DNA from 3 places in the Priestia sp. YIM B13491 genome. Region 2 is predicted to be linked to each of the others. Evidence: riboswitches for the same ligand, from Rfam matches in the RefSeq annotation. Region 2 holds a riboswitch; each other region holds the start of a gene.

Region 1 (10,221 bases), on a different contig from region 2:
GTCTTTCTAGCAGCAGTTGATTTCTGTGCAAGACTCCTGCAGAAAGCGAAGTCTTGCACAGAAATCAACTGCGGTGGCACAAGCGGTTCAGTCTTTGTATACTATTTGTTCACCTTTAGATGGAATTCATTTCGTTATGTCTCAACCTCACGGAAAACGAAATTTTCTACGTATGTTTTTATGTAAATTGTACAAACTAGAGCGAAGAATAAACAGTATAAATGTAAGCAAAAAGTTAGCAAACCTTATTTGAAGGTGATATACTGTGAGTAGAATTTGGATATTGCATATATTTAGGAGGAATTAAAATGGCTATTGCACATGCTACAGATAAAAACTTTACAGATGAAATTAAATCAGGCCTAGTGCTTGTTGACTTTTGGGCACCATGGTGTGGCCCTTGTAAAATGATTGCTCCAGTTCTTGAAGAAATTGATGGTGAACTTAACGATAAAGTTAAAATCGTGAAAGTAGATGTTGATGAAAACCAAGAAACAGCTGGAAAATTTGGTGTTATGAGTATCCCAACTTTAGTATTATTTAAAGATGGAGAGAAAGTTGATCAAGTAGTTGGTTTCCAACCAAAAGAAGCATTAACAGAATTAATTAATAAACACGCGTAAGTCAAAACCTAGCTCAGGCTAGGTTTTTTCTTTTTCTCCACTTTTTCTCTTTTGGGAATACTTTTATTTAGCGAATATGCGTTCGTTTGTTTTATACTAGATGTAAGGAACACCGTCACAAATCCGGCTTATGTGCATGTATTGTAAAGCAGAAAAGAATGTAGGTTACGCTTCATAAGCGAATGTATAGATGGACAGAGTAAGAGAAGAGGAAGGAGAAAAGTATGAATGATTATTTAAAAGAAAAGCTGGCTATTTTACCGGATCAGCCCGGCTGCTACTTGATGAAAGATAAATATGGAACGGTCATTTACGTAGGAAAAGCAAAAGTATTAAAAAATCGAGTGCGCTCCTACTTTACCGGATCTCATGACGGAAAGACGCTTCGACTTGTAAACGACATTGTCGATTTTGAATATATCGTCACATCTTCTAATTTAGAAGCGCTTATTTTAGAAATGAATTTAATTAAAAAGCATGATCCAAAATACAATATCATGCTTAAAGATGATAAGGGCTATCCCTTTATTAAGATTACAGCTGAAAAACAGCCCCGGCTTGTTATTACAAGAAAAATAAAAAAAGATAAAGGGAGATACTTCGGTCCTTATCCTAACGTTCAAGCTGCAAATGAAACCAAGCGGCTTCTTGATCGCATTTATCCACTAAGAAAGTGCTCTACCATGCCAGACAGACCTTGTTTGTATTACCATATCGGGCAATGTCTAGCTCCTTGCGTAAAAGAAGTAAAAGAAGAGCAAAACAAACAAATTATTGAAAATATCACTCGGTTTTTAAATGGTGGATATGAGCATGTCAAAACAGAGTTAACTGAAAAAATGTTAAAAGCTTCAGAAGAACTTGACTTTGAAAGGGCTAAAGAATATCGAGATCAAATTGCTCATATTGAAGCGACAATGGAAAAGCAAAAAGTAACGTTTAATGATTTTGTTAATCGAGATGTGTTTGGCTATTCTTATGATAAAGGCTGGATGTGTGTTCAAGTTTTCTTTATTCGCCAAGGGAAATTAATTGAGCGAGAAGTTTCTATGTTTCCTTTTTATAAAGAGCCAGAAGAAGATTTCTTAACTTTTATCGGTCAGTTTTATGCCAAAAATATTAAGCCAAAAGAAGTGCTGGTTCCAGCAACGATTGATGCAGAGTTAGCTGAGAAATTAGTAGAAGTAGAGGTTCAGCATCCAAAGCGAGGCAAAAAGAAAGAATTAGTAGAACTTGCGTGTAAAAATGCAAAAATTGCGCTCGGTGAAAAATTCTATTTAATTGAACGAGATGAAGAGCGCACGGTTGGCGCAGTTGAACGGTTAGGAGAAGAGCTTGGAATTGCAGCGCCTTACCGGATTGAAGCATTTGATAACTCAAATATTCAAGGGACAGATCCCGTTTCTGCGATGATTGTTTTTGTTGATGGGAAACCGGAAAAGAAAGAATATCGCAAATATAAAATTAAGACCGTAAAGGGACCAGATGATTACAGTTCCATGAGAGAAGTCGTTCGCAGACGGTATTCCAGAGCGTTAAAAGAAGGTCTTCCGCTTCCAGGTTTAATTGTTGTAGATGGAGGCAAAGGGCATTTAGCTGCAGTACAGGACGTTCTCGAAAATGAATTGGGACTTTTAGTGCCTACAGCAGGTCTTGTCAAAGATGATAAGCACAGAACCTCCAACCTGATGATTGGTGAGCCTCCTCAAATCATACCGCTTGAACGCAATAGTCAAGAATTTTATTTGCTTCAGCGAATTCAAGATGAAGTTCACCGATTTGCGATTACTTTCCACCGTCAAGTGCGCTCTAAGTCCGCTTTTCAGTCTGTTCTGGACGACATTCCGGGAGTGGGAGAAAAGCGTAAAAAAGCTTTGTTAAAGTATTTTGGTTCGGTGAAAAAATTGAAAGAAGCAACGGTTGATGATATTCGAAATTCAGGTGTTCCTCAAAACATTGCTGAAAAAATTTATGAAACATTACAAAAATAGTCTTGAAATAATAGAAAATATTTGATAAGCTATTAACTAATTTCATACGACACTTCATCAAATGAAGTGAAGATAGAGGTGCAAATTTAATCAGTACGTATCAGGAAGGGTATGAGCCCTTATGAATGAGACGGAAAGGGAAATTTGCCGAAGTGAACATTACCTCATAGTAATGATTGCTGGTTCTGCGTTGAATAAACGTAGGATTGTCAAGATGTAGATTCTTGGAGAGCTATCTCACGGCAGTGGACGGTTATGTTTTATAATTTTCGTTCGTTAAGCAATGAGAGCTCATCTCATTGCTTTTTTTATTGTCTGAGTAAAAAAATTTAGCTTCTCATCATCCTGCATATGCAAATTTATTGAAAAGGAATGAACAAAATTATGGCATTAATCGTTCAAAAATTTGGTGGAACATCTGTTGGTTCTGTTGAACGTATCCAACATGTAGCAAACCGTGTTATTCAAGAAGCAGAGCGCGGTAACCAAGTAGTTGTTGTTGTATCGGCAATGGGCAAAACGACAGATGCACTGGTGAAATTAGCAAGTGATATTACGGACAGTCCAAGCAAACGCGAAATGGATATGCTTCTTACAACTGGAGAACAAGTAACGATTTCCCTGTTAACAATGGCCCTTCAATATAAAGGGTATGAAGCAACTTCGCTAACAGGTTGGCAAGCTGGTATCCAGACGGAAGCAGTTCACAGCAATGCACGAATCCAGCACATTGACACGACTCGTATTCAAAGCCAATTAGATAGAGGCCGAATCGTAGTAGTAGCTGGATTCCAAGGCTGTTCAGAAGATGGAAGCATTACAACATTAGGTCGAGGCGGCTCTGACACTACGGCAGTAGCTCTTGCCGCAGCATTAAAAGCTGCAAAATGTGATATTTATACAGACGTAACAGGAGTGTTTACGACAGATCCGCGCTATGTAGAAGATGCTCGTAAGCTTCACTCTATTTCATATGACGAAATGTTAGAATTAGCTAATTTGGGAGCAGGGGTGCTGCATCCGCGCGCTGTTGAGTTTGCAAAAAATTATCAGATACCGCTAGAAGTGCGTTCAAGCTTAGAAAACGAGAATGGAACGATTGTTGAGGAGGAAGTTTCAATGGAACAAAACTTAGTCGTAAGAGGAATTGCGTTTGAAGATAATATTTCACGAGTGACAATTGAAGGGTTAAACAATGAGTTGCAAACTCTTTCTACTATTTTTACAGCATTAGCAAAAGAACAGTTAAATGTGGACATTATTATTCAAAACGTAACGGCTAATAATCGTCTCTCTATCTCATTTTCTATTAAAACCGTAGACGTAGATGCCGCTCTTGCCGTCTTAAAAGAGTATAAATCTACTTTAGGATATACGCGTATTGAACATGAAAGCGGTCTGGCTAAAGTATCAATTGTCGGCTCTGGCATGATTTCTAATCCAGGCGTTGCAGCCGAAATGTTTGAAGTGCTGGCAGGGGAGAAAATTGAAGTGAAGATGGTCAGCACGTCTGAAATTAAAGTATCTACAGTTGTACCGCACGCTGATATGGTAAAAGCTGTTGAGACGCTTCACGTAGCATTTGAATTAGAAGAGCAGCAAGCAGTGCACGTATAAAGAAGAGAAAAAAGACGTGGTATCTCCACGTCTTTTATATATACGTATTTCCTACTTTTTATAGCGCTCCGCGCGTGTTTCGGTAGGTAAGATATCTTTTCGGTCCCACTGCACGGAAATCAGCACTTTTCCGTTCTTTTCTTTATGTGTTAAGTAGGCTTCTGTTAGGCAGTTGTTTTGACGCTGAATCTGTTCAGCCACAAATCCTGACTCAAGATGAAACGAACAAGTTTCCTGCTGAAATCTTTTGCTGACCACATCACCTGATAACTCAAGCTCGAGTGAATATTTATCTTTTTTTGCAAGCGTCAGTGTTCCCCAGGAAGCTGCTTTAAAAAAAGCGACGATTTCATCCATTGTATTTAATGGGTATTTCCGCGCAAGGTGTTTTCCTGCCCAGTATGAAATGGTATTTGTTTCGTCTCCAAGAAGCTCTGGAATTAACACGTCACGCAAAAGGCTGTATCCGAAATATGAAACGTGATCAAGAGTTCTCTCTGTTTCAGCTGTGACGTTAGGTTCTGATGTTTCCATCGTCTCTTCAAGTTCTTGCTGTGATTCTGTTTGTAAATTGCTCATGCTTTCCCCTCTTTCTTTACTACTATTATATACAAATCTAAAAAACCTCTCACGCATTTTTTTAATAAAATGTAAGAGGATCTTTATTATGGTAAAAAGAGTTAGATGTAAAGATGAAAAATCCATAATATACCTTTTAAAAGGGTACTTTTACCTGTGTAAATGTTTTGTGAACTTGTTTACAATAAAAGCATAAAGTAAACGCTTACTTATTTGTGGCAAGCAATATTATAATAGAAAGAAAAAATCTGTAACATCAATACAGTAAGCGTTAACAAATATAAAATTTTATAAATTTATATTTTATAGAAGATTTAAACATCTTGCCTTGACGCTCTTAATCGATGGGAGTAAAATTAACCTGTCACATACTTTATTAGGAAATGCAAAGGTTTTCATTTCCTGTATTCACGATTAATCTATTTGTCTAGTGGGAGTAAGAAAGTTCTTCACAAACTATGTTCATTTAACTAAGGGGGGTCTACGCAGATGGCGGCAAACAGAGAGTTTCAATATCGGAGAATCCATTCATTACTTGGGGTAATACCAATCGGGATTTTCTTAACACAGCATTTAGTTGTGAATCATTTCGCGACAAAGGGAGAAGAATCATTTAATCAAGCAGCTCACTTCATGGAGAGCTTACCTTTCCGCTATGCTCTAGAAATTTTCATTATTTTCTTACCAATCGTTTTTCACGCAATATACGGTCTTTACATCGCATTCACTGCTAAAACAAACGTTAACAACTACGGTTTTTTCCGTAACTGGATGTTTATCCTTCAGCGTGTTTCAGGTGTAATCACACTTATCTTCATCACATGGCACGTATGGGAAACCAGAATACAAGCTGCGCTTGGAAAAGAAGTAGATTTTCAAATGATGGAACGAATTTTAAGCAACCCGGCAATGCTTGCATTCTACATAGTTGGTGTTGTATCTACGATCTTCCACTTTGCAAACGGTCTATGGTCATTTGGAGTTAGCTGGGGGTTAACTGTAACACCACGTTCTCAAAGAATTTCAACTTATGTGACATTAGCAATCTTCTTAGCACTTACATTTGTAGGTGTTCGTACATTATTCGCATTTGCATAAAATTAAGGTTTTGAAGGAGTGGGGTTCCGATGAGTAACGGAAAAATCATCGTAGTCGGTGGCGGTTTAGCTGGCTTGATGGCAACAATAAAAATTGCTGAGTCTGGCAAGCAAGTAGATTTATTTTCACTAGTTCCGGTAAAAAGATCTCACTCAGTTTGCGCGCAAGGTGGAATCAACGGAGCCGTAAACACGAAAGGTGAAGGGGATTCACCATGGGAACACTTTGATGACACAGTGTACGGCGGAGACTTTTTAGCCAACCAGCCACCTGTAAAAGCAATGTGTGAAGCAGCTCCTGGTATTATTCACTTACTTGACCGCATGGGTGTTATGTTTAACCGTACTCCTGAGGGTTTGTTAGACTTCAGACGATTTGGCGGGACGCAGCATCACCGTACGGCTTTTGCTGGAGCAACAACGGGTCAACAATTATTGTACGCATTAGATGAGCAGGTTCGTCGCTATGAAGTTGCCGGACTTGTGACAAAGTACGAAGGATGGGAATTCTTAGGTGCTGTTCTTGACGATGAGCGCAGCTGTCGCGGAATTTCTGCACAGAATTTAAAATCAATGGAAATTAAAACGTTCCCAGCTGACGCGGTTATTATGGCTACAGGTGGACCTGGGATTGTTTTTGGAAAATCGACGAACTCAGTTATTAATACCGGTTCAGCGGCATCTATCGTGTATCAGCAAGGTGCATACTATTCAAACGGAGAGTTTATTCAAATTCATCCAACTGCTATCCCAGGAGATGATAAGCTTCGTCTTATGAGTGAATCTGCTCGTGGAGAAGGCGGACGCGTTTGGACATATAAAGACGGTAAACCTTGGTATTTCTTAGAGGAAAAATATCCTGCGTACGGTAACTTAGTACCTCGTGATATTGCCACTCGTGAAATTTTTGACGTCTGCGTAGCCCAGAAGTTAGGAATTAACGGAGAGAACATGGTTTATCTGGACCTTTCACATAAAGATCCAAAAGAGCTAGACATTAAACTTGGAGGTATCATCGAAATCTATGAAAAATTCATGGGCGATGATCCGCGCAAAGTACCAATGAAGATTTTCCCAGCCGTACACTATTCAATGGGCGGTTTATGGGTGGATTACGATCAAATGACAAATATTCCTGGCTTGTTCGCAGCTGGTGAGTGTGATTATTCACAGCACGGAGCGAACCGTTTAGGAGCAAACTCCTTATTATCAGCTATTTATGGTGGTATGGTTGCTGGTCCTAAAGCCGTTGAATACATCAATGGTTTAGAAAAGAGCGCAGATGCTATTTCTTCAAGCGTATATGATCGTCATGTGAAAGAAGAAGAAGAGAAATGGAACAATATCATGAATCTTCAAGGTACAGAAAATGCATACGTTCTTCATAAAGAGCTAGGGGAATGGATGACTGACAACGTGACAGTCGTACGATACAATGACAAACTGTTAAAAACAGATGAAAAAATTCAAGAATTAATTGAACGCTATGATCGTATTAACATTAATGATACGGCTAAATGGAGTAATCAAGCGGCAACATTTACTCGTCAGCTGCAAAACATGCTTCAGCTTTCACGTGTTGTAACGCTAGGAGCTTACAACCGTAATGAAAGTCGCGGTGCTCATTATAAGCCAGATTTCCCAGATCGTAACGATGAAGAATTCTTAAAAACAACAATGGCATCTTTTGTGGATAAGAAAACGGCTCCTTCTTTCCATTATGAAGAGGTAGACGTATCGTTAATCAAACCGCGTAAGCGCGACTACACAAAGAAAAAAGATGAAAAACCAAAAAAACAACAAGAGGGGGTTCGTTAATCAATGAGTGAACAACAAACAGTCCAAAAGACAGTGCGCTTCATTATTACACGTCAAGATTCAGCTGAATCTGCTCCTTACAATCAGGAGTTTGAAATTCCGTATCGTCCGAATATGAACGTTATTTCAGCACTGATGGAAATCAGACGTAACCCTGTTGATGCTTCAGGTAAAGAGGTTGCTCCGATAAACTGGGAAATGAACTGTTTAGAGGAAGTATGCGGAGCCTGTTCAATGGTCATCAACGGTAAACCTCGTCAGTCATGTACGGCTCTTGTTGATAAACTAGAACAGCCAATTCGCTTACAGCCAATGAAAACATTTCCGGTGGTTCGTGACTTGCAAGTAGACCGCAGCCGTATGTTTGATTCACTAAAAAAAGTAAAAGCCTGGGTTCCAATCGATGGCACATACGATTTAGGGCCAGGACCGCGTATGCCTGAAAAGAAACGTCAGTGGGCGTACGAGTTATCCAAATGTATGACATGTGGCGTTTGCTTAGAAGCTTGTCCAAACGTAAACGACAAGTCAAACTTCATCGGTCCAGCACCGCTTTCTCAAGTTCGCTTGTTTAATGCCCATCCAACCGGTGCGTTAAATAAAGGAGAACGTTTAGAGACGATTATGGGTGATGGAGGACTAGCGAACTGCGGGAACTCTCAAAACTGCGTTCAATCATGTCCAAAAGGAATTCCATTGACTACTTCAATCGCAGCTTTGAATCGCGATACAACAATTCAAGCATTCAGAAGTTTCTTTGGTAGCGATCAAGTATAATCACTCAAAACCTCTCCACGCGGAGAGGTTTTATTTTGTCTATGACGAACGGAGGAAATACAGATGAATAATATTTCGTATATTGAAGACATGGATCATTGGAAAGAGTCATTTTCGTTTAAGCAGGAGATCAAGGTAAGATTTTCAGAAACAGATATGTTTGGGCATTTAAATAATACGGTTCCTTTTGTTTATTTTGAACAAATACGTACGGAATTCTTTCACCATATTGGCTTTATGCAAAAGTGGACGAGTGAGCATGAGGGAACGATACCGGTGGTGGCTGATTTGCAGTGCGATTATGTCAAACAAGTGTATTTTGGCAACGTGCTATCTGTTTTTGTAAAAGCTCATAGAATTGGACGTTCGTCGGTTGATTTACACTATATGATTCAAAATAAGCAAAAAGAGGTTGTGCTCACCGGGAGAGGAACAATGGTGCAAATTTCTAAAGAAACAGGAAAAAGCGTGCCTTGGGATGAAGAGATGAAAAGGTGTTTATTAACTATATGAAAATGGCTTGAAGGCTCTTTCTTCAGGCTTTTTTCTTTTTTAAAGGTAAAAAAGAGTTTTTTGCATATTTTTTCTAAAACTAGTAACCGCGTAGGCATACCGCACATAAGATATGTTGACTAAATTTACACCCATCCGATAGTTCAACTCAGGATCAGGCAAGGAGGGTTACATTGAAAGAAAAAGAGTTTCAACCTAAACCGCTACTTACAAAGCGTGAACGAGAAGTATTCGAGCTTTTAGTACAGGACAAAACAACAAAAGAAATCGCGAGTGAACTATTCATTAGCGAAAAAACAGTTCGAAATCATATTTCTAATGCGATGCAAAAGCTTGGAGTCAAGGGGCGTTCTCAAGCAGTCGTAGAACTCCTTCGAATGGGAGAACTTGAACTATAACATGAGCTGGCTTTCTTCTTAGAAAGCCAGCTTTTTGTATATTTTTTTAAGTGTCGCATACATATCTAAAAAGAATGGCGTTAAGAAAATATTATAAAAAAGGTAAATCTTTATAAAAAAAACTTATTGCTTGAAATTGAATTTCAGAGTACGTATACTTTTAAGTAAGGAGATACTAGTTCAGAAGAAAGAGAGGTGAGATGATGAAAAATGTATGGATGAGCTTATTGTTATGCATGATATTCTGTTTGCCTTTTGCGAGTTTGCCAGATAAATTCATTGATAACGACTTTGAAAAAGTGAAGGTCACAAAAAGTTCGGTTCAGCATTACACCGATATTGTGCACATGTCTCCAGGAGCTAAGCACAGCGTTAAACAAATAGGATCCCTCATACAAAGCGCGATAGTAACTTTTGCTTTAGTATGGACGAGTGCCAAACTCATCATTCCAACGCATCAAATTGCGTATTTTATCCTCAAGAAAACACTTTTTTATCCAAAAATCTTTCAATCAAGTTACCTCAATTAAATAAAAAAGGTTGAAATTTCAACAGCCTTTTCTTCAAACCTAAAATTACCAACTATTCTTAGGCTTATTTGCTATGCGGATTTTCTATGCAGATAACGCGACAAAATTAAAAAATTCTTTTTAAAAACTTTATAGGAGTGATCATTCGATGATGATTAAAGAAACGGAGTTACCAGGAATCGGCCGTAAATTTGAAATTGAGACAAGCGGAGGAAACCGCGTAGTCGTTATCATTCATGATGATGGACGACGTGAAATCTACCACTTCGATCAAAAAG
Region 2 (10,221 bases):
CAGAAGCATACTTAAATTATCCATATCATTTTGATCAGCATCCATGTGGTTGGTGTAACATACGTCTACTCCCATAGGCAGGCCGTGCATTTTACCCATAAAATGATCTTCTAACCCAGCTCGTAGAACTTGTTTGCTGTTATATAAGTATTCAGGTCCAATAAATCCAACAACTGTATTAACTAAAAAAGGCTTGTAGTGACGAGCTAAGCCGTAGCATCTGGCTTCGAGCGTTACTTGATCAATGTTATAGTGAGCTTCTGCTGACAGTTCAGAACCTTGTCCTGTTTCAAAATACCAGCGGTTTGGACCTTTTGCCGTTCCTTTTTCACGAATTAACGCTGTCGCTTCATCGAGCATAGACAGTGAAATTCCAAATGAATCATTACCAGCTTCTGTACCTGCTAAACTTTGAAAAATCAAGTCAGCAGATCCTCCTTTTTCAATTGCTCTCATTTGACTCGTTACGTGTGATAATACACAGTTTTGAGTAGGAATTGACCATTCGTTGATTATATTTTTTGTTTCATTTAAAAGCGCGTAGATATTATCCGTTGTGTCAATAACAGGGTTAATTCCGATAACCGCATCTCCAATTCCATAGCTTAACGCTTCGTATAGAGATGCTCTCATTCCTTTTAAATTATCTGAAGGATGATTAGGCTGGGCTCTAGAAGCCAATACTCCTTTTTGGCCGATAGTCGTTTGACAAGTAGTTTGCACTTCTATCTTGGCAGCTCCTTGAATTAAATCTAAATTGGACATAATTTTAGTAGCCGCCGCAATCATTTCGCTGCTTAATCCTTGGCTAAGTGCAAGAAGGTCTTCTCCGCTATGCTGATCGGATAAAATATATTCTCTTAAATCCCCTACTGTCCAATTTTTAATAATATCGTAAACAGATGAATCAATCTGACTTTCGATTAATGCCGAGACGTTGTCTTCATCTGCGCTGAGCAGCGGATAGTTTCTGATATCAGCAAGTGTGATATCAGCTAGGACTTGCTTTGCTGCCATTCGTTCTTTCATTGACTCAGCGCTAACTCCTGCGAGCTGATCTCCAGAACGCTCTTCGTTTGCTTTGGCCATGATTTCTTTTAAGCTATAAAATGAAAATGTTTCTCCTAACAATCGTGTAGTTTTAAACATCGTTTCCTCCTTGTATATTTAGTAGATTATGATGAAAAAGCGAGCGTTTTAACGGAAACGGAGATCGCTTCTCCAGCTACTGGTAACCCTAGATCAATGTAATCTCCGTGTGTAAAATCAATTTGATCTAAACAAATAATTTCTAACTCTTTCCTCTGTTTAGCTAATGCTTGTCCTAAAGCTTTTGCAATATCTTGCTCGCATAGAACAACGAGGCACTTAGCTCCTTTAAAACAAGCAATAAATTCAGCGCTTATTACTTTTGCTAATTCTTGAAGCATCTTATAGCTGCAGTAAGGAAAATGAGATAAAGCAATAGCAGCGGGGGGATCTTCTGCGCTGAAAATAGTTGAAGCCTGCATACATGCCGCTCGAGCTCTTTCTTGAAACATCAGCGGATTCCATTTCTCTTCTTGCTGAACAGGTATCTCTACAATCGGTATATTTTTTAACGGCAGCCGCTTTGACCCAATGTATACAGTTGATCCGCTAACTTCTGTATTTTGCATACCAGCCCCAATTACAGTAGCGCGCGTTGTCTCAGCGGCTTGAGATACTTGGATGGATTGAAAATGATATGCTAGAAGCGGACCAACGTCTCCATGTATGGCCACTTCCTTCACTGTTTTTGGCTTTTGCTTCTCCATCATTTCTCCTACTCCTCCTGAAACCATGATCATTTCGGGGATAGAAGATCTTGTATGAGGAGAAACGATCAGCGAGGAATTTTGATTCAGCGCATTTACATAATTCACGGTTTCTTCAGCTAGTAATTGACAGATAGACGAGAGCTTTTCAAATGTTGCTTTTTCACCTTCTCGCAGTGTTAAAGAATTATTTTTCAAAAATTCAGTTAAATGAGAAGAAACGTAGGTAACCAAACCTTCTGAATTCAGACGAATTAATCTTCCTCCCACATGCAGTGTAAACGTTTCTATAACTTTTCCATTTTGACATAAAGCGATGTTAGCAGTTCCTCCTCCTACATCAATATTGGCAATTACTGCATTTGTTTCAGCAGAACGTTCGATTGCTCCTGATCCTTTTGCAGCTAATATTCCTTCTAAGTCAGCGCCGGCTGTTGCAACAACAAAATCCCCAGCATGTTCGGCTAGATAGTGAACGATACTTTCTGCATTTTTCTTTCTGGCCGTTTCTCCTGTGATGATCACAGCACCTGCCTCCACTTGATCTAAGGAGATTCCTGCATTCTTATACTCTTGTTCTAGTAGTACCGTTAATCGTTGAACATCGATTTCAACATCGTTTAGCATAGGAGTGGTATAGATAGAACTTGCATACGTTACGCGACGATCAATAATTTGACAGCCTGGCAGCGTAAACTGATTTTGTTGATTTGCTATTAACAGCTTGCTTACAATCAGTTTTGTTGTACTTGTTCCAATATCTAAACCTATGCTCGTGATCCATTTCTGTAGCATGCTATCAATCCCTTATCTCGTTTGAATATGGTGATTATCATAAAACAGTTTTTTGAATATTTCACTAACTATGTTATCAAACCTGACACACTTTTGTGTAAACAAAGGTGACAAATGACAAAAAAGACTAAATCTTGGTAGATTTAGTCTTTTTGCTTATGATGAGTGTGATTTAGTTATAATCATTCTTGATGCCGATGGAATTAATAGTGAAAGAATGATTAAGCAGGCTATTAGTGATCCTACCATTGAAATCCCGTTCATTGAAAAAGAATACCATAGAGCGGACATGCCCTTTGGCGCATATGATCCCCAGAAAATAATACCCGCAATAAAGTGCCAGAAATACCGTGCGAAGCTGCCGATAATAAGGGATAAAACAATCAAAACAAAAGCTTTTGATCTGTTATTGTTAGCTAAATTTGTTTTAATAGATTGCGAAAAAATACCTCCAAAACCTATAAAAGCAAAAGCCACAATATATTCAATAAACGTTTGCAGCGCTGTTAAAATATAAGCCGTTCCTGTTGCCAACTGTAAAAGCCCCCATAATAGACCAGATAGAGCCCCGCCTTTTACTCCCCAGCGAAAGCACATAATAAAAATGGGCACCATGGAGAACGAAATACTCACAGCCGTTGCAATCTTAATGGAAGGCAAAAGATCAAGTAGAAGTGCCAATGCTGCAAAAATAGCTATTTCAATTTTAGCCTGTAAAGGTAATGCTTTATTCACGTTTCTCACTCCTGTTTTTGAATCATTCATATCAAACGGTTTACACAGGAGTAAGCAAATATATGCTACTATTCCCACATTCCTACGCTAGCGTTAACTAACAGGTTCGAAGGGTCTGAACAATTTGTTCACTCTCAGCACGGCGGCTCCCCCTGTGGTACGTTCGGATATTTATGTAGTATTATGACAACATCCATTATATCATATGTAACAAAATAGATTCGAGAGATTTCAAAGATGTTTCTATTTTCTGAATCTATTTTTTATAATGACAATCGTTTTAGTATTTGGTATACTTCTTTTATGTCAAATGAATATAAAAAACCCTCATCCTAATCGATGAGGTAGAGGTCGCAGTTTTTAATAGTAAAGCAACGGAAATGCAGAGAACATTGAGGATGTTGCTTGAAAGGAAAAATTGCCGAAGTTTAGATCACTTCTCGGTTGATTTAAGCTGGGGCTGTCTCCGAACAGGAACAGAACTGTCACATCATGCGAGTGATGTGAAGAGCTATCTTCACGGAAGGTTGACGCGGTTTTCAGATTTAAAAGCGCGCACATATACTGCGGGCTTTTTTTATGTTATCCCGTCTCTTTCCGTACATTCGAAAGGAGTATTTATCTATGCAAGAGCAGCAAGAATTAAAACGTGGGTTGAAATCTCGCCACTTGACGATGATTTCATTAGGAGGAGCCATCGGAACCGGCTTATTCCTAGCAAGTGGTGGAGCAATTCACACAGCAGGACCTGGGGGAGCGCTTTTAGCTTACGCTATCATTGGTGTCATGGTTTACTTTTTGATGACCAGCCTAGCGGAGCTCGCAGCTTATATGCCTGAAGCCGGTTCGTTTAGTACGTATGCGTCTCGGTTTGTAGATCCATCCTTTGGTTTCGCTCTCGGCTGGAACTATTGGTATAACTGGGCTATTACGATTGCAGCTGAATTATCGGCTGGAGCCCTTATTATGAAATTTTGGTTCCCAAACTCTTCTTCTATTTTATGGAGTGCCCTGTTTTTATTAATTATGTTTGGGCTTAACTACCTTTCTGTAAAAGGATTTGGTGAATCTGAATTTTGGTTTTCGTTAATTAAAGTAGTAACGGTTATCATCTTTTTAGTTATTGGTATTATGATGATTTTTGGTATCTTTAACAATGAAGCACCAGGTTTTAAAAACTTCACGCTTGGTGATGGACCCATTCACGGTGGATTCTTTACTGTCTTAGGTATTTTTATGGCTGCTGGTTTTTCATTCCAAGGAACAGAGTTGCTTGGAGTCGCAGCTGGAGAAAGTGAAGATCCGGAAAAAACGGTTCCTCGCGCAGTTAAACAAGTCTTCTGGCGCATCTTGTTATTTTATATTTTAGCTATTTTTGTTATCGGGATGCTTATTCCATACACAGCGGATTCATTAGCAAGTGATGATGTGCGGGTAAGTCCATTTACTTTAATATTCGAACGAGCAGGTCTGGCGTTTGCAGCATCAGCTATCAATGCCGTTATTTTAACAGCCGTTTTATCTGCTGGTAACTCAGGTATGTATGCTTCTACGCGTATGCTTTGGAACTTAGCGAAAGATGGAAAAGCACCGAGGTTCTTAGCAAAAGTAAATAAACGAGGCGTTCCGGTTAATGCTTTAATCGCAACGGCACTTGTCGGTACACTTGCATTTGGTGCTTCATTTTTTGGAGACGGTGCGGTATACACGTGGTTACTTAACGCTTCTGGTATGTCTGGTTTTATTGCTTGGTTAGGAATTGCCATCAGCCACTATCGTTTTAGAAGAGCATTTGTTGCTCAAGGTCATGATTTGAGTGAACTTCCATATCATGCAAAACTTTTCCCGTTTGGTCCTATCTTTGCCTTTATTTTATGTGCTGTTGTCATTTTAGGTCAAAACTATTCGGCGTTTACGGGTGATTCGATTGACTGGTACGGTGTACTTGTTTCTTATATCGGACTTCCTTTATTCTTAATTGTTTGGTTAGGATACAAATGGACGAAAAAGTCAAAACTTATTCCGTTAAAAGAATGCCAAGTAACAGTAAAAAAATACGAATAAAAAAAGCTCTCTATTCTTTTGAATAGAGAGCTTTTTTACGTGATCTGATCAGCAAAATGAAGAGATATATAGGCGGGCTGGTTTTTCATAACAAGCATATAACCTTTGAGGGGGCGATTACAGTAATCAGCAGCTTCTATATAATAAATATGCTGAATTAACCTGCTTAAATAGGTTACAAAAGATGGAAGTTGATGAGTAGGAATGCTTTGGATGTAGTCTATGATTTCTTGTTGAGTTTGAAGGCCTGAATGGGTACATTCTAACAGATAAAAAAGCGGATCTGCTGCTATAGTAGATAGTTCAGAGTTGTGTTTGATTCTATTCAGCTGGATATGCAGTTCTTTTTTTGACCATCTTTTTGGAATAGCTCTTAGATACTGATATTGAAAATGTGTATTCATGATAGCTAACACCTTTCGTATTAAAATAATAAAACGACTTATTATTTTAATAACCTTTACACATGAAACTAAAACGTTACAATGTGTAAAGGTGTCATACATCTTATAAAATAAGCTGATAAAAAAGAACATCTTGCCACTGATTAAATTTCCAGCCTACTTCTTTAAATTCTCCGCAAAATGTAAAATTAAATTGCTCATGCATTTTGATACTGATATCATTCCCTTTTGTAATCCCTGAAATAACAACGTGATGGTTGAGTTCTTTAGCTAATTCCAAAATTCGCTTCATAAGCTTTTTTCCAATGCCATGCCCCTGCTGGTTTTTATCAATATAAATCGATAGCTCTACCGTTTGAATGTACGCCTCTTTATCTCGATAAGAAGAAAGCGAAGCATAGCCCGCTACTACCCCATCTTTTTCTGCGACAATAAGCGGAAAAAGTTCATTGCTAATATGATTATTAAACCAGCTCCTTCTATGCTCTACTGTTACAGGCGTTAAGTCAAAAGTAGCAGCACTTGTTTGAACAGACTGGTTATAAATTTCAACAAGCATAGGTAAATCTTCTTCTTTAGCATAACGAATGATCATATGTACAAACTCCTTATAGTATAGAATTATCTTTATTTTACTTCTTTTAATAAACATAATCTACATAAAAAACCGATGTGCACATGCACATCAGTTGTGATTTTGAGCATATTGAAAGGTTTGAAGAACTTGAAGTGTCTCTTTTGTAGAAACGACCGTCGCAAACTCCTCATGCAAAGAAGACAGTGCGAATGTATGTACATCTTCTGCAGGAAGCCTTGTTTTTCCATCGTAGGACATACCATCAAAGCAAGCTGTTGCATCGTTTACAACGTACGTTCTGTACCCTAGATTTCCAGCCATGCGGGCAGTCGTGGAGACGCAGTGATTGGTAGTTAGTCCTATTAAGATAAGCGTATCATAACCATTTGCTTTTAAATAACTGTCTAGCTCTGTTCCAATGAAACAGCTGTTCACGTGTTTGCGAATTAAGTATTCGTCTTCTTGTGGACCAAACCCTTCTTTGAACTGAAACCCCTTCGAACTGGGGTGTAAAGGAGAATCTGGATTTTCTGATGCATGCTGTACGTGAATAACAGGATAGTCTTGGCGCCTCCATGCTTGCAGTAGCGTCAGCATATGTTTTTCTGCATCTAGATTGTTTCTTTCCCCCCACTGTGGTGAATAAAATCCTTCTTGTACATCAATAAGCAGCAGCACTGGCCGGGAACGTAGCATAAGCATCATCTTCTTTCATCTTTATTTTAAAATGGAAATAACGTATGTGCACCCATCAGGACCGGCTTTTGACGAATGAACCGTCTGTTTCGGTAAATGTATCCGATCTCCTGCCTGACATAGAACCGTATCATGTTCAACTGTAAAGTAAATAGATCCTTCAAGTATATGAAGAATTTCATCAGTTGGATGGGTATGAGATGGGTGCGTTTGAAAAGCAATATCATGCTGTACTTCAACGTATCCAGTATACGCCGGAAGCAGTTCTTTAATTACTTCTTCAAACTTTCCGCCAACTCCTTTTTTAATAGAGGCTTTTTTTACGTCCATGCTGCTCACTCCTTTTTAATTTAAACGGACACTGTCCGGTAGTATAGTTGTTATCATCGTGTAAAAAATATTGCTTCCACTCTCGGTTTTCCTGCTGTCCATACCATCCTAACTCAGGGTGAGCTGATACGTCATCATATGTTTTTAACCGATCGCGGACCACCTTTTGTACGTGCCGCCCTATTTTTGAATCTCCTGTCATACCTTCAAACACCCACCGAGGTTGAAATGTAATCATAAATCCCCTGCTCTTACGGCTTTTACGTAAAGAATGAGCAGGCGTATTACAGACGACAAAAATAGGTTCTCCGTGAAAGCAAAATTCCCATAATGGATCTTTTGGATCTTTTGGAATGTCTTGCGGCCATTTCTTTTGATCAATTTGATGAAGAAACGTCAACGTATCCCAAAACATCGTTTCGTACTCTTCCATTGAACGTTCTTTATGTTCAGGCTTAAAGAATAACACAAAGGATGTATAGCGACCTATGGTTTTAAAAGTATCTATGTATTCTCTAAGTGCCGACGCTGCATTCCTAATATCTTGGTAGTTATAAGGAGTAGTCACAAATGAAAACCGCAGTAAATCTTTTTTAAAGCCTTCTACCCCTAATATACAAGGAAATGGATTTTCTTCTGATAATATATCGCTTCGGAAATATTGAAAAGCATCTTTTCCCCAAAACGGGACGTGCGTTGACTCTAAAATCTCATTGGCTCGAAAAAGCATTTTTGATGCCATTAAAACCCTCCTTATGGAACTCAACGTTACATGTGTATTAAAGAAAAGAAAGTTTATGAGCATTTTTAACTAAATGTCGCTTCTAAATTATAAAACTCTAATCTATATATATATATAAGCTACTATTGGACAAGTTAGAAAGGAGGCTGTGTTTGTGGAGTGGTTTTTGATTGCTATAAAACAAATAATTCTAGGTATTAGTCTCGCAGCACCGGTAGGTCCAATTAATATAGAGATGATTAAAAAAGGCCTGACGAAAGGTTTTTGGGCTTCTTGGCTAGTTGGTTTAGGAGGCATGACGGCCGACATTTTATTTATGCTCCTCATTTTAATAGGGTTAACGCCTTTTGTTCAGATGCAGGCTGTTACTGTTACCCTGTATGCAACTGGTTTTGTCATGCTCACATTTGTTGGCTTTCAAAGTATGAAACAAGCTGTTTCTCGCTCCTTTTCAATAGATGTAAATAAACCCTCTATCAAAAGAGATAAGTCGTTTTTTACAGGTTTCTTCATTGCTCTTATGAATCCTTTAAATATTGTGTTTTGGTTTGGTGTATTTGGGTCAAGCTTAAGCGAAAGCCTCCAAAGTCAAACATGGCTATCTGTCTTTTTTCACAGTTTCTTTATTATCTTTGGCATCCTTCTTTGGAATTTAAATATTGCCAGCAGCATTCATTTTACAAGAAAATTTATCACGCCTAAGCTTCTTCGTTTCATTACGTTAGGTGCCGGGTTTTTACTTTTTTTATTTGGCTGCCAGTTCGGTTTTAAATGTATATCCTTACTTGTAGGCTGAGCTTTTAGCGATGAGTTCAATAAGAGTGTCATTTACTTTCTCACGGTCATCATAAAAAAGGCCGTGTCCACTGTTTTCAAATGGAAGAAGTGTAGAAAATGAAATATGACGATTCATAACTTTTGCAAGATCAAATGGACAAATTTGATCTTTTTTCCCGTGTAATATATATGTCTCAGCGAAAATTTGACTTAAATCTTCCCGTAAGTCTTCGTCTCGTAAAGACACCGCAGTTTTAATCGTTCCATGACCGGATGCCTCTAAACCTAAATCTTGAAACCACCCTCTAAAAGCTGAACTGGTTGGCTGATTAAAAAACTTTTTCCCAAACTCTTCAAGCATGTTAGGACGATCTCTATACGTATTTTGAATAATTGTATTTACTTCTTCAGAAGGAAGTCCATATGGAAAATCAGTTTTTTGAATAAAACTAGGAGCCGCTGCTCCTAATAAAATTAACTTCTTCACGCCATATCCTAAATGTCTGCTCATATATCGAATGGCAATGGCTCCCCCCATAGAAAAGCCTACGAGCGTATAATTTTTAAGCTCCAGTCTTTCTACTAACATGCGAACATCATCCGCTAATTGATTATAAGAATAGCCGGTGAAAGGTGCATCTGATTTTCCGAATCCCCGAAGATCAGGAGCGATACATCGAATACCTCGGGCCGGCAACGTTGTAAATTGGTATTCGTACATTTTAGCGTTAACCGGCCACCCGTGAAGGAAAAGAACGGGTTCCCCTTTTCCAATATCTCGAACAAAAAGTTTAGTCTTAGGAGTTACGTGAATAAAGTAGTTCATCTATAACACCTCCTAGTTGTTCTTTTATATATATGTGTAGGACAATTGGAACATTCAAAAGTTTCTTAGAGGCTTGTGTAGAAGATGTATAATGTTTATCTGGGATAATGAGTAGGGAAATTCTTTTATATTGTTTATTTAGAACATAGTTTAATTTAAAAATATTAGACAAAAAAAGTAGTAAAGTGTTAAAAACTTTACTACTTTTTTTGTTATTTTTCTTCCAGCCACACATCAATTAAATTGCCAGCTTCACTTTGGTCCAATACGAATGAACCGTTGCTGTATCGGTCGCTAGCTCGCATTGTAGACGGATCAACCTGCTCGATTTGACCTTTGGATGATTCTACTATCATGTAATGTTCTTTAGAAATTGCTTTTACTTTTGCAATTTGATGCGGATTAGATTTTAGTTCTCGGACCATCACTAGCCCTCGTTTTGCTCGTGCTGATTCTTCAAACTCAGTAATTTTTGTCTT
Region 3 (10,221 bases), on a different contig from region 2:
CCTAGCGCTTTAGCTCCTGCAGGGTTGATGTAATCAATTTTCCCTTCACTATGAACGATAATCGCTTCCGGCGATAACTCAATCAAGCTTCGGTAGCGTTCTTCACTTTCTTTTAAAGCCGTTTCGTCCTGCTTGCGTGATGTTATATCTCGATAGACAAAAGCAATGCATAGCGGCCAATCATTCATATTTTCAACGCGGAATAGTGTGACGCTTACATTAATTAAATGACCGTCTTTATGCTGTCTGACCGTCTCAAATTCCGTTTTCGATTCACCTGATTGAATGGTCTTATGAAGTTCCCACACTGGCTCCTTTAAAAACGAAGGTATAATCGGAAGAGGCTTTTGATAAATTTCTTCAAACGTCCAGCCAAATGTATTCTCAAACGCAGGGTTCACTTGAAGCGTTTTACCTTTTAAGTCAACGACAGCAACAGCATCTGCGTTATGATAAATAAAAGGCTGAATCTGTTCTTTTTTCTCCTGATAACTAGTTATATTCACGCAATGTCCCATGATTTCAGGCTTTTCTGTGTAAGATAAAGGGGTTAAGTTTACTACATAGCGTTTATCATTTATTTGAAGCTCGTACATAAGCTTTTTCTTTTTATTTAGTGCTTCGAAAAAATGCTCATACGAGACCCATTCTTCCAGAGGGGTTTTTTGCTCATGAACGCTTTCACCTTGATACATACTGTAAACAAGATGGTCATCTTTTTGTTTGTAAGCAAATATGATTCCTAGCGCCTCAGCTGAATGATTTTCTGCATGTAATCGGACTATTTTCTTATTTTCGTTCATCGTTCATATTTACCTACCCCTCACTAGCATCTTTCCTACTCGTTCTCATTCTCTTAATTTTACATGAGGATTTTAGAATTTACTAGATAAAGAAGCGGATATTTTCCATTCATTCACATAAAAAAGCGCCTGTAAAGGCGCTTTTTTATGTGAATATGAATTACTTTGAATGATGCATTTTATGACAGTGTCGCTTCGGAACAAAACCATTTTTCTCCATATGCTGATAACGATTTTCCATATGTGAAGAAATGTTTTGACTCTCCGCTTTGCTTAACACGCCGTACTCCACATATTTTGAAAGTATTTCTTTCTTTTTTGCTAGCATTTCTTTGTACAGCACGGACAATTCCTGCTTTTGCTGAGACGTCAGCTGCACGTCTTTTGTTTCTGGCTGAGGATGGTTTTCCGCTAATACAGGCGTCGCGCTCATAAATAAAAAAGCTGCTGCTGCACTTATCATAATCTTTCGCAAACAATCTACTTCCTTTCATCATATAGTAGTTGTAGTTTGCGAACTTCTATTTGTTTTCATTCATTCTGTTTGCTTAAGACTCGATAGCTCCTCTTACATCATAGTCGCTAAGATCAATTTCCATTTCTATTTCAAGTGCTAATTTAGCAAGCTCTGAACCAAGATAAGGACCCGACGTTAAGCCTGAAGCTCCGAGACCATTGGCTACTAGTATTCCTTCGTAAGCCGGAAGAGCTCCAATGACTGGCAAGAAGCCTGGAGTAAATGGTCGAAACCCTACCCTTGTTTCTAAAACTGTGCTTTCTGTTAAGCCGGGAGCAATTGATAAGGCCTTTGAAAAAATTTCATGAAGCCCACCAGCAGTTACTCGCAAGTCATAATCCGTGTCGTTTTCATGTGTTGCTCCAATAACAATTTGACCTTGTTCAAACGAAAGAATATATTGGTCGCTTGGAGGCATCACAACGGGCCAGTCTTTTGTATCTAAATCAGGGAGATGTAAGTGAACAATTTGCGCTTTTTGAAAGCTTGCTAAAAATTTTACTCCAAGAGGCTCTAGCAATTGATTTGCCCACGCTCCTGCTGTCACGATTGTTGTACTTGCTAGAAGGGTTTGTCCATTTACGGCAACGCCCGTTACTCGATTATTTTCATAAAGAAGTTCTGCGTTTCCTTCTATTATTTTTGCACCGTTTTTCTTCGCTGCATTCACAAGTGCGTTTCGAAGAGCTCTTCCGTTAACGCGAGCGGCTCCACTAATATGAACTGAACTGTATTCTTCCGAAAGAACCGGAAACAAAGCCTGTGTTTCTTTAGCAGATAAACGTGTAATCTCGCCTATTTCGGGAGCTTCTTCCCGACGCTTATATGCTCTTTCTTCCATTTTTTTAAGCTTTAGTTCATCCGTATGTAAGCTAATTGCTCCTACTCGCTTATATCCCGTATCCGTTTCTCCATCTTCTTCTAATTGCTGAATTAATGTTTGATAGTACTTAGCGCCGCCTTTTGCTAAGCGGTACCATGCTTTATTTCGACGCTGTGAAAGCCATGGACAAACAATTCCTGCTGCTGCATCAGTAGCTTGACCAGCATCCTTGCGATCTACCAATGTCACATCTGCTCCTGCTTTTGCTAAATGATATGCTGTAGAAGCTCCAAGTATCCCAGCTCCAACTACGATGTATGTTTTCATACCAAAACACCCTTTTCTTTCTTCTAGTATTCTCATGCTATATGTACGCAATTTTAGCATAGCAAAAAAAGAAGTCACATACTAGGCGAAGCTATTTTGAGCTTACTTTTATGTCTTGCTGACTTTGACATATAGCTCCCTTCATCTCGTAAACAAAAGCGGTAGCAGTTCTTTTACGGAGATTATAGCAGGGTGAAGACAGTCATAAATAGTGGTAGTACGTCTTTAACGCTGCTTACGGCTTTTCCATTATAGTTTCTGAATAAAAGCAAAGAGAATAAAATTTCTATAATATGTAAATAAAAAGAAATAACCATTATTTTAAGGAGAGCGTATGCAATCTTCATTTGTATTATTTTTTATCATTCTTGGTTTACTATTTGGCAAGTGGCGCAGGTATCAAGAATACTATCCTACTTTGCTGTTTTGGGTCACGGGGAATTTGCTTTATGAAGTACTGCTGTTTCATCACCGCGTATGGGTATTTCACCCTGTTGGTATTGATCACCTTTTTCTACCCGATCACCTAATGGTTTCCCTTGGAATAACCTTAATTATTTATCCGTTTGTTATACCGGTTTTTTTAGGAAGGCTACCGCTGCATGTAAGCGGCCGGCTGTGGTGGATTCTTTTGTGGGCGCTTTTATTTACTGTGATTGAGTTCATTGCTTATGTTAATCACAGTATCACTCATCATTATGGATGGTCGCTGCTGTGTTCTTTTCTCTTCAACATTGTCACGTTCTCACTTTTAGTCATTCATCAGAAGACAGCGCTGGGTGCTTGGGTTCTATCTGGAAGCTTCATAGCCTTCTTATTTATTTTTTTTGATATTCCTATGCCTTAACTTTTCATTGACTAGACGGAGGAAAAGGAAATATAATAGAAATTACATTTAAATATAATTTTCCTCTCTGAGAATAGAGGTGCATGAAATCAAGAGTCACTTATTGGAGACTAATGGAGTCTGTGAAGATAAGTAAAAGGGATTTCGTGCCGAAGTATATAAACATCCATTGTGTTCATATACTGGTTCAGTATTGAATAAATGCTGAGCTGTCACAAACCATTTGGTTTGTGGAGAGCTATTGAAGAGATGTTGATGCCTAGAATGTAATAATACTTTATTATTATGAAACCAAGACGCGTGAACATCACTTCACGGGTCTTTTTTGTGTTTTTCTACTAACCATCAAAGTTCAAAGTTATAGTTGAATGATTTAAATGGAGGGATACGGATTATGTACTTACATGGAACGAGTAAAATTAACAGCAGCAATCATTTAGAAATTGGGCAGTGCGATACGGTCGAACTGAAAAAACAATACGGCACTCCCCTATACATCTACGATCAAGAATTAATTGAGACGAAATGCAAGGCCTTCCATTCAGCCTTTCGAAGAAGCGGATTTTCATATCAAATCGCCTATGCAGGGAAAGCCTTTCTTTGTATGGAAATGGCTAGCCTTTTAACGAAGCTTGATATGTCACTAGATGTGGTCTCAGGAGGCGAATTATTTACAGCGCTTGAAGCTGGATATCCAGCTGAACGCATTCATTTTCACGGCAATAATAAAACGATTGAAGAAATGGAAATGGCTCTTGATGCGAATATTGGCTGTTTTGTTGTTGATAACTTTACCGAACTTGAAGTTTTGCATGCCTTAGCAGCTGAGCGCAAACAGAAAGCATCTATTCTTCTGCGTGTTACTCCAGGGATTGAAGCCCATACACATGAATATATTATGACCGGACAGGAAGACTCCAAGTTTGGATTTGGTCTTTCCAATGACCAAGCCATGAAAGCGGTAAGTTCTGCGTTAGAAAAGCCTTACTACGATCTTTTAGGCATTCATTGTCATATTGGTTCGCAAATTTTTGAAGTAGATGGTTTTTCTCGCGCCATTGATATTTTAACTGATTTCTTATTCAGCATTCGTGATAAAATGGAATTTGAAGTAAAAGTTTTAAACGTAGGTGGTGGTTTTGGTATTCGTTATACCGAAAGCGACTCTCCTCTTCCAGTTGAGTATTATGTAGATGCACTGACAGAAAAGCTAAGCCGCACGTTAACTGAACAGAATTATACCCTTCCAGAAGTCTGGATTGAGCCTGGAAGAAGCATCGTAGGAGAAGCAGGTACAACGCTTTATACAATTGGATCAACAAAGGAGATTCCAGGTGTACGAAAATACGTAGGAATTGACGGCGGTATGACCGATAATATCCGTCCTGCTCTTTACGATGCAAAACATGAAGCTGTCTTGGCTAATAGAGTGACGGATAAAAAAGATGAAACAGTATCAATTGCGGGTAAATGCTGTGAATCAGGAGATATGCTTATTTGGGATATTGATTTACCGCGCGTTAATCAAGGAGATTTATTAGCAGTGTCCTCTACAGGTGCCTACAACTATTCAATGGCTAGCAATTACAACCGTATTCCGCGCCCTGCTGTTGTATTTGTAAAAAATGGAGAAGCTCGTCTTGCTGTAGAGCGAGAAACATACGAAGATTTGGTGCGTAAAGATGTAAAGCCAGTCGTTACTACGTATGCAATGAGCAAATAATAGCTGTTCTTGCGTAGTAAAGAAGCTATTGTTGTTTGGAGGAAATCTAACTATGGTTTTAAGTGTATTTAAAACGTACAGATCATCGCTTATTCTGCTTCTCGCTATTTTAATTGGCGGGATAGCAGGATATGCTATCGGGCCCGATGTGGCAGTCGTAAAGCCCTTTGGTGATTTGTTTCTTAATTTAATGTTCATGATTATCGTTCCCCTTGTCTTTTTTAGTGTGGCTTCGGCGATCGCAAACATGAATGAAATGAAGCGTCTTGGTAAAATTATGCTAGGTATCGCCGTTGTGTTTATCGCCACTGCTGCTGTTTCAGCCGTTTTAGGCTTTTTAGGCGCATCACTTTACAATCCGCTACATAATGTAGATACTTCTGCCATTAAAGAATTGATGGGTGACAGTGAAAATACAGCTGAAAAAATGACGCTTTTAACTCAGCTTGTTAGTACATTTACTGTACCTGATTTTGTTCAGTTATTTTCGAAAGAGCACATTTTACAATTAATTGTCTTTGCCGTTATTTTCGGTATTGCTACAACGATGGCTGGCGAAAAAGGACAGCCTATGGCGAAATTTCTGACTTCCGGTCAAGAAGTATCGATGAAGGTTGTTAAAATTGTGATGTACTATGCTCCAATTGGTTTAGGGTGCTATTTTGCTACTGTAGTAGGAGAACTTGGACCAAAGATCTTACAAGGGTACGCTAGAGCATTTATTCTTTATTTATTAATTGCAATCGTTTACTATTTCGGTTTCTTTACGCTATATGCATGGATTGCTGGCGGTAAAGCAGGAATTAAGCTGTTTTGGAAAAATGCAGCTGCTCCTTCTATCACCGCTATTGCTACCTGTTCTTCTGCTGCATCTATTCCAGTCAATTTAGATGCAACAAAGAAAATGGGTGTGCCGCTGGATATTGCTGAAACGGTGATTCCATTAGGAGCAAACACCCATAAAGATGGTTCTGTTATCGGTGGTATTCTAAAAATTGTTTTCTTATTCAGTTTGTTTGGCAAAGATATGACGTCTGCTACGAGTATTTTGAGCATATTAGGCGTAGCCTTTTTAGTTGGAGCCGTAATGGGAGCAATCCCTGGAGGCGGTATGATTGGCGAAATGTTAATCATTACAATTTACGGATTTTCGCCAGAAGTTCTGCCCATTATTGCGGTCATTTCCACAATTATTGACGCCCCTGCTACGCTTTTAAACAGTACGGGAAATACAGTAACAGCGATGCTTGTTACAAGGTTTACAGAGGGAAAAGACTGGATTAACAAAATTATCACCACCGATAAAGTCGCCTAGCAAAAAAGCAAAGGGAACAGTTTAGTGACTCTCCCTTTGCTTTTTTCGTGTGCAGTAATATCGATAGCGGTGTATAAAGTCTGTAAATACGCACATTCTATAGGTATGTTTCATAACCGAACTGGAGGTGTCGTCTAATGAGTAACGCTGCAGGAGGTTCAAAGAAAAATCAACCGAATGATGCGAATCATGTAAGCGCAGAAACAAAAGCTCATCAAAAACGTCTCACTGAGCAAAACAAACAAGAACATCAAGCTGAAGAGCGAAAATAAAATGACGTTAAAGAGCGCAGCACCTGCGTTCTTTAACGTCATTTTATTTTTAGAGAGAACTTCATAACTCCGCTCATTATAGGTCTATCGTACAACCTCCTTTCAAACTTTTACATATTCTATTAATAGGTTTGTAAAAGGAGGAATGATATGATGTTTTCTTGGCTAGAGATTACAGCCGCAGCCTTTGGACTTTCAGTTATTTTGATAAGTTTTGCATTTTTGCCCGAACGTACATGCAAAAATCTTTATATTCCTCATCAGCTAGCAGCAAAATCTATGTTTCTCTATAAAAAGATTATGCGTTTTATTAATCAATTTCGACAGAAATTTTAGTTCATTTCCTTTCCCTGGTTTTATTCATTGGATATATCCTCCCCCTTTTTAATTAGCGCATTTACAGTAAATAATTTAATGGTTAAAATAAAGAGTAAAGAAAAAGGATAAGCAGTTTGCAGAAATGGAGTTTCACATGGAAATCAGAGACTTAGAATACTTTATAGAGGTAGCGAATCATAAGAATTTTACAAAGGCAGCGCTGCAAGTTCATTTGTCTCAAACAGCTTTAAGTAAAGCCGTCAAAAAAGTAGAAAATGAACTAGGATTTGAGCTTCTTGATCGTTCAACAAGAGAATTAAAGCTAACCGATGCAGGAGAAGTTGTGTATCACCAAGCAACTAAAGCTCTGTCGGTGTTAAAAGACATGCCTCACTTGTTGGGAGATTTAATGAACTTGCAAACAGGGCAAATCAAGATGGGAGTCCCTCCGCTCATCGGGACCTTGTTTTTCCCGAAGATTGCAAAAGCATTTAATGAACAATACCCTAAAGTATCTCTAGAGCTTATTGAATTTGGAGCAAAAAAAATTGAAGCACTTGTGGAAGAGGCTGGTGTAGATATGGGGATTGTTATGCTTCCTCTTACAAGCGGTCATGATGAACATTTTCACGTATACCCGTTCGTTAAGGAGAGATTTCTTTTATACGCGCATAAAAACCATCCTCTAGCGAAACGTTCTTCCGTCTGGATGAAAGAATTGGAGCATGAAAAATTCATTATGTTTAGTGAAGAATTTACGCTGCACGACCGGTTAATTCAAGATGCTTTAAAATCAGGCTTTGTGCCTTCTATAGCGTATAAAAGTTCTCAATGGGATTTAATTATTGAATTAACAACGGCAGAACTAGGTATTGCTATTTTACCCGAATCGCTTTATGCCAAAGTGAAAGATCCCAATATTACTACCGTACCTATTGCAGATCCTGAAATGATGTGGGAACTTGGAATTATTCTGTTAAAAGAACGCTACAGTTCATTCGCTGTACGAGAATTGATTAATTTTTTAACCGAAAAACAAATGACAGATAAATTGGGGCCCATTTAAAAAGAGTCTGGAACAAAAGTATGTTAGTTCAAGGACAATCCGAACGAGTTTGGTTGAGAATCCAACTCGTTCGGATTTTTTCGTAGGGAAGCTGAACGTAGGTTTCATGTATGTATTTGCTTCTAGCTGTTGATTGGATGGGTTTCGTTATGTCTCCGTCTCTTTTTATGTGTAATACAAATTTTATCATTCAATAATCCCTACAATGAATCCATCATAGCCTTTGCTTCCAACGGTTTGTATAGCCGTGGCGCTGATTCGTTTTTCTTGAGCCAGAACATTCATAAATTGACGAATTCCCTTTACATTTTCATCTTCACTTTCTGAGTTCACCACATGCCCTTGACGAACAACATTATCACAAATAATCGTACTTCCTCTTTTCGATAATTCTAGAGCCCACTTTAAGTAATTTGGGTTATTCGGCTTGTCAGCATCAATAAAGATAAGATCAAACGGCTCTGTTCCCTTATCCTTTAATACAGCTAATGTATCAAGCCCGGGGCCGACAAGGACTTCTACTAAGTGGCTTACTCCCGCTCTTTTTAAATTAGCTCTTGCTACTTCTGCATGCTGAGCGCTCAATTCGAGCGTAATCAGCTGTCCGTCTTTAGGAAGAGCTCTGGCTAGCCAAATCGTGCTGTATCCTCCAAGAGTACCAATTTCCAAAATGCGTTGAGCTCCTTTTAATGAAGCTAACAAATGCAGAAACTTTCCTTGACTAGGCGATACGTCGATGGCAGGTAATCCAGCCTCTTGATTTGCCTTCAATACCTCATCAAGAATAGGGTCAGGTTGTATAAGCTTATCATTCATATAAAGATCCACTTCATTCCAAATTTCATATATAGACATTTCCATACTCCTCCACATAAGTGATAAAAGCTTTATTATTTCTATGAATGTGTTCTAGCTCTCTAATAAACTATCCTGCTCGCTCTTAAAAAGAATTGTTATATGTCCATAAAAAAAGACCTTCAGAGAGGTCTTTTTTATCTTTAAATAATCGTAACTTTACTCAGATCTATCTTGGCACTTTTTAAAAAGTTATATGTCAATTTATCCATTTTTGCACCTTCAAAATCGGATTTTTTTAAATCTGATCCTCGAAACTGTACATTTAGCAAAGTGGCGTTGCGAAATGAGGCTTTTTTTAATGATGTTCCTTCAAAAATTGTTCCCTTAAATGTTTCCTCGTCAAATACAATGTCTGTTAAATTACATTGCTTAAAGTACGTGTTGTCATAGATACAGTCTTTAAAACTGGCCTGTTTAAAATTTGCCCATTTAAATTGTACGCCTGTTAAATTAACGTGATGAAATATCGCTTTCGTTAAATTGCTGCTTTTAAACATGCTGTCCGTAAGATCTGCGTAGCTAAAATCAGATTCATTCAAATTACTGGCATTAAATTTCCCTTTATACACCGATACAGAACGAAAATCAGATTTTGTAAGCTCGGTCTTTGAAAAATCCATAGGGACGGTTTGCTTTAATTCCTTGGTTTCTACATTCATTGATTGAATCAGTTCTGTGATATCACCGATAGAATTGATTGTCATATAATAAGCCTGTTCTTCATTATGCCCATCTTTTTTATAATCTGTAAATTTTTCCTGTAAGTTCTGTGATAGTTCTTCCTCTAAATCTTGAACATTTTCTACATCCTGATAAGGAGCCAAAATGTTATGCACATGATTTTTTATTTTTTCGTTCATTTATAACATCATCCTTTCTCACAACAATAAATCAATAATTTTTTTCGCTTGCTCCCAATTTTCTTTGTTTTGTTTATATACGTTTTTTCCTTGTTCTGTAATTTTATAATATTTTCTGCGGCCGCCTTGTACAGCATCTCCCCAGTAAGAAAGAATATGGCCGTCTTTTTCAAGACGCTTCAAGCTTGAATACATTGTGGCTTCTTTTAATTCATACTGCTCTTTAGAGTAGGTATAAATAAGCTTACTAATTTCATACCCATACTTATCGCCGCTGAGAAGTAATTTCAAAATCATTGTATCTGTATGTCCCCGAAGTAAATCTGAAGACATTTTTGTATATACCAAAGTATCACCTCTTTATGTATAATTTAAATCATATTACTATGACAGTCAAGGTATTATATTTAATAAAATACACTAATATATAATTGCACATATGTAAACAGCTTAACAGTAGAAAATAGCCGGGAGAAACGTACCGGCTATTTT

Evidence for each region. A riboswitch is a leader RNA that binds a small molecule or an ion and turns the genes downstream of it on or off. The one in region 2 is predicted to bind lysine.
Region 1: another riboswitch for lysine. It lies ahead of ACFX4E_RS00870 (aspartate kinase); the one in region 2 lies ahead of ACFX4E_RS20660 (amino acid permease).
Region 3: another riboswitch for lysine. It lies ahead of lysA (diaminopimelate decarboxylase); the one in region 2 lies ahead of ACFX4E_RS20660 (amino acid permease).

Annotation. Positions count from the first base shown of each region.
Region 1 covers NZ_JBHZOR010000001.1:176,595-186,815, forward strand. Annotated here, with positions in the region: gene trxA (thioredoxin) at 309-623, shown strand; gene uvrC (excinuclease ABC subunit UvrC) at 848-2,614, shown strand; lysine riboswitch at 2,680-2,857, shown strand; gene ACFX4E_RS00870 (aspartate kinase) at 2,999-4,231, shown strand; gene ACFX4E_RS00875 (YslB family protein) at 4,283-4,810, opposite strand; gene ACFX4E_RS00880 (succinate dehydrogenase cytochrome b558 subunit) at 5,300-5,908, shown strand; gene sdhA (succinate dehydrogenase flavoprotein subunit) at 5,938-7,725, shown strand; gene sdhB (succinate dehydrogenase iron-sulfur subunit) at 7,729-8,502, shown strand; gene ACFX4E_RS00895 (acyl-CoA thioesterase) at 8,566-9,015, shown strand; gene gerE (spore germination transcription factor GerE) at 9,189-9,413, shown strand; gene ACFX4E_RS00905 (hypothetical protein) at 9,617-9,943, shown strand; gene ACFX4E_RS00910 (cation:proton antiporter regulatory subunit) at 10,092-10,221, shown strand, end outside.
Region 2 covers NZ_JBHZOR010000006.1:50,625-60,845, forward strand. Annotated here, with positions in the region: gene ACFX4E_RS20645 (ethanolamine ammonia-lyase subunit EutB) at 1-1,149, opposite strand, end outside; gene ACFX4E_RS20650 (ethanolamine ammonia-lyase reactivating factor EutA) at 1,176-2,591, opposite strand; gene thiT (energy-coupled thiamine transporter ThiT) at 2,748-3,356, opposite strand; TPP riboswitch at 3,389-3,489, opposite strand; lysine riboswitch at 3,664-3,848, shown strand; gene ACFX4E_RS20660 (amino acid permease) at 3,951-5,390, shown strand; gene ACFX4E_RS20665 (hypothetical protein) at 5,426-5,794, opposite strand; gene ACFX4E_RS20670 (GNAT family N-acetyltransferase) at 5,898-6,389, opposite strand; gene ACFX4E_RS20675 (cysteine hydrolase family protein) at 6,480-7,067, opposite strand; gene ACFX4E_RS20680 (cupin domain-containing protein) at 7,089-7,397, opposite strand; gene ACFX4E_RS20685 (YqcI/YcgG family protein) at 7,372-8,139, opposite strand; gene ACFX4E_RS20690 (LysE family transporter) at 8,294-8,935, shown strand; gene ACFX4E_RS20695 (alpha/beta fold hydrolase) at 8,921-9,742, opposite strand; gene parC (DNA topoisomerase IV subunit A) at 9,955-10,221, opposite strand, start outside.
Region 3 covers NZ_JBHZOR010000004.1:524,346-534,566, reverse strand. Annotated here, with positions in the region: gene ACFX4E_RS17705 (PAS domain-containing sensor histidine kinase) at 1-803, opposite strand, end outside; gene ACFX4E_RS17700 (YckD family protein) at 964-1,278, opposite strand; gene ACFX4E_RS17695 (NAD(P)/FAD-dependent oxidoreductase) at 1,352-2,470, opposite strand; gene ACFX4E_RS17690 (CBO0543 family protein) at 2,805-3,317, shown strand; lysine riboswitch at 3,384-3,566, shown strand; gene lysA (diaminopimelate decarboxylase) at 3,712-5,040, shown strand; gene ACFX4E_RS17680 (dicarboxylate/amino acid:cation symporter) at 5,093-6,355, shown strand; gene ACFX4E_RS17675 (hypothetical protein) at 6,493-6,627, shown strand; gene ACFX4E_RS17670 (hypothetical protein) at 6,778-6,963, shown strand; gene ACFX4E_RS17665 (LysR family transcriptional regulator) at 7,100-8,011, shown strand; gene ACFX4E_RS17660 (O-methyltransferase) at 8,198-8,884, opposite strand; gene ACFX4E_RS17655 (pentapeptide repeat-containing protein) at 9,010-9,729, opposite strand; gene ACFX4E_RS17650 (PadR family transcriptional regulator) at 9,748-10,077, opposite strand.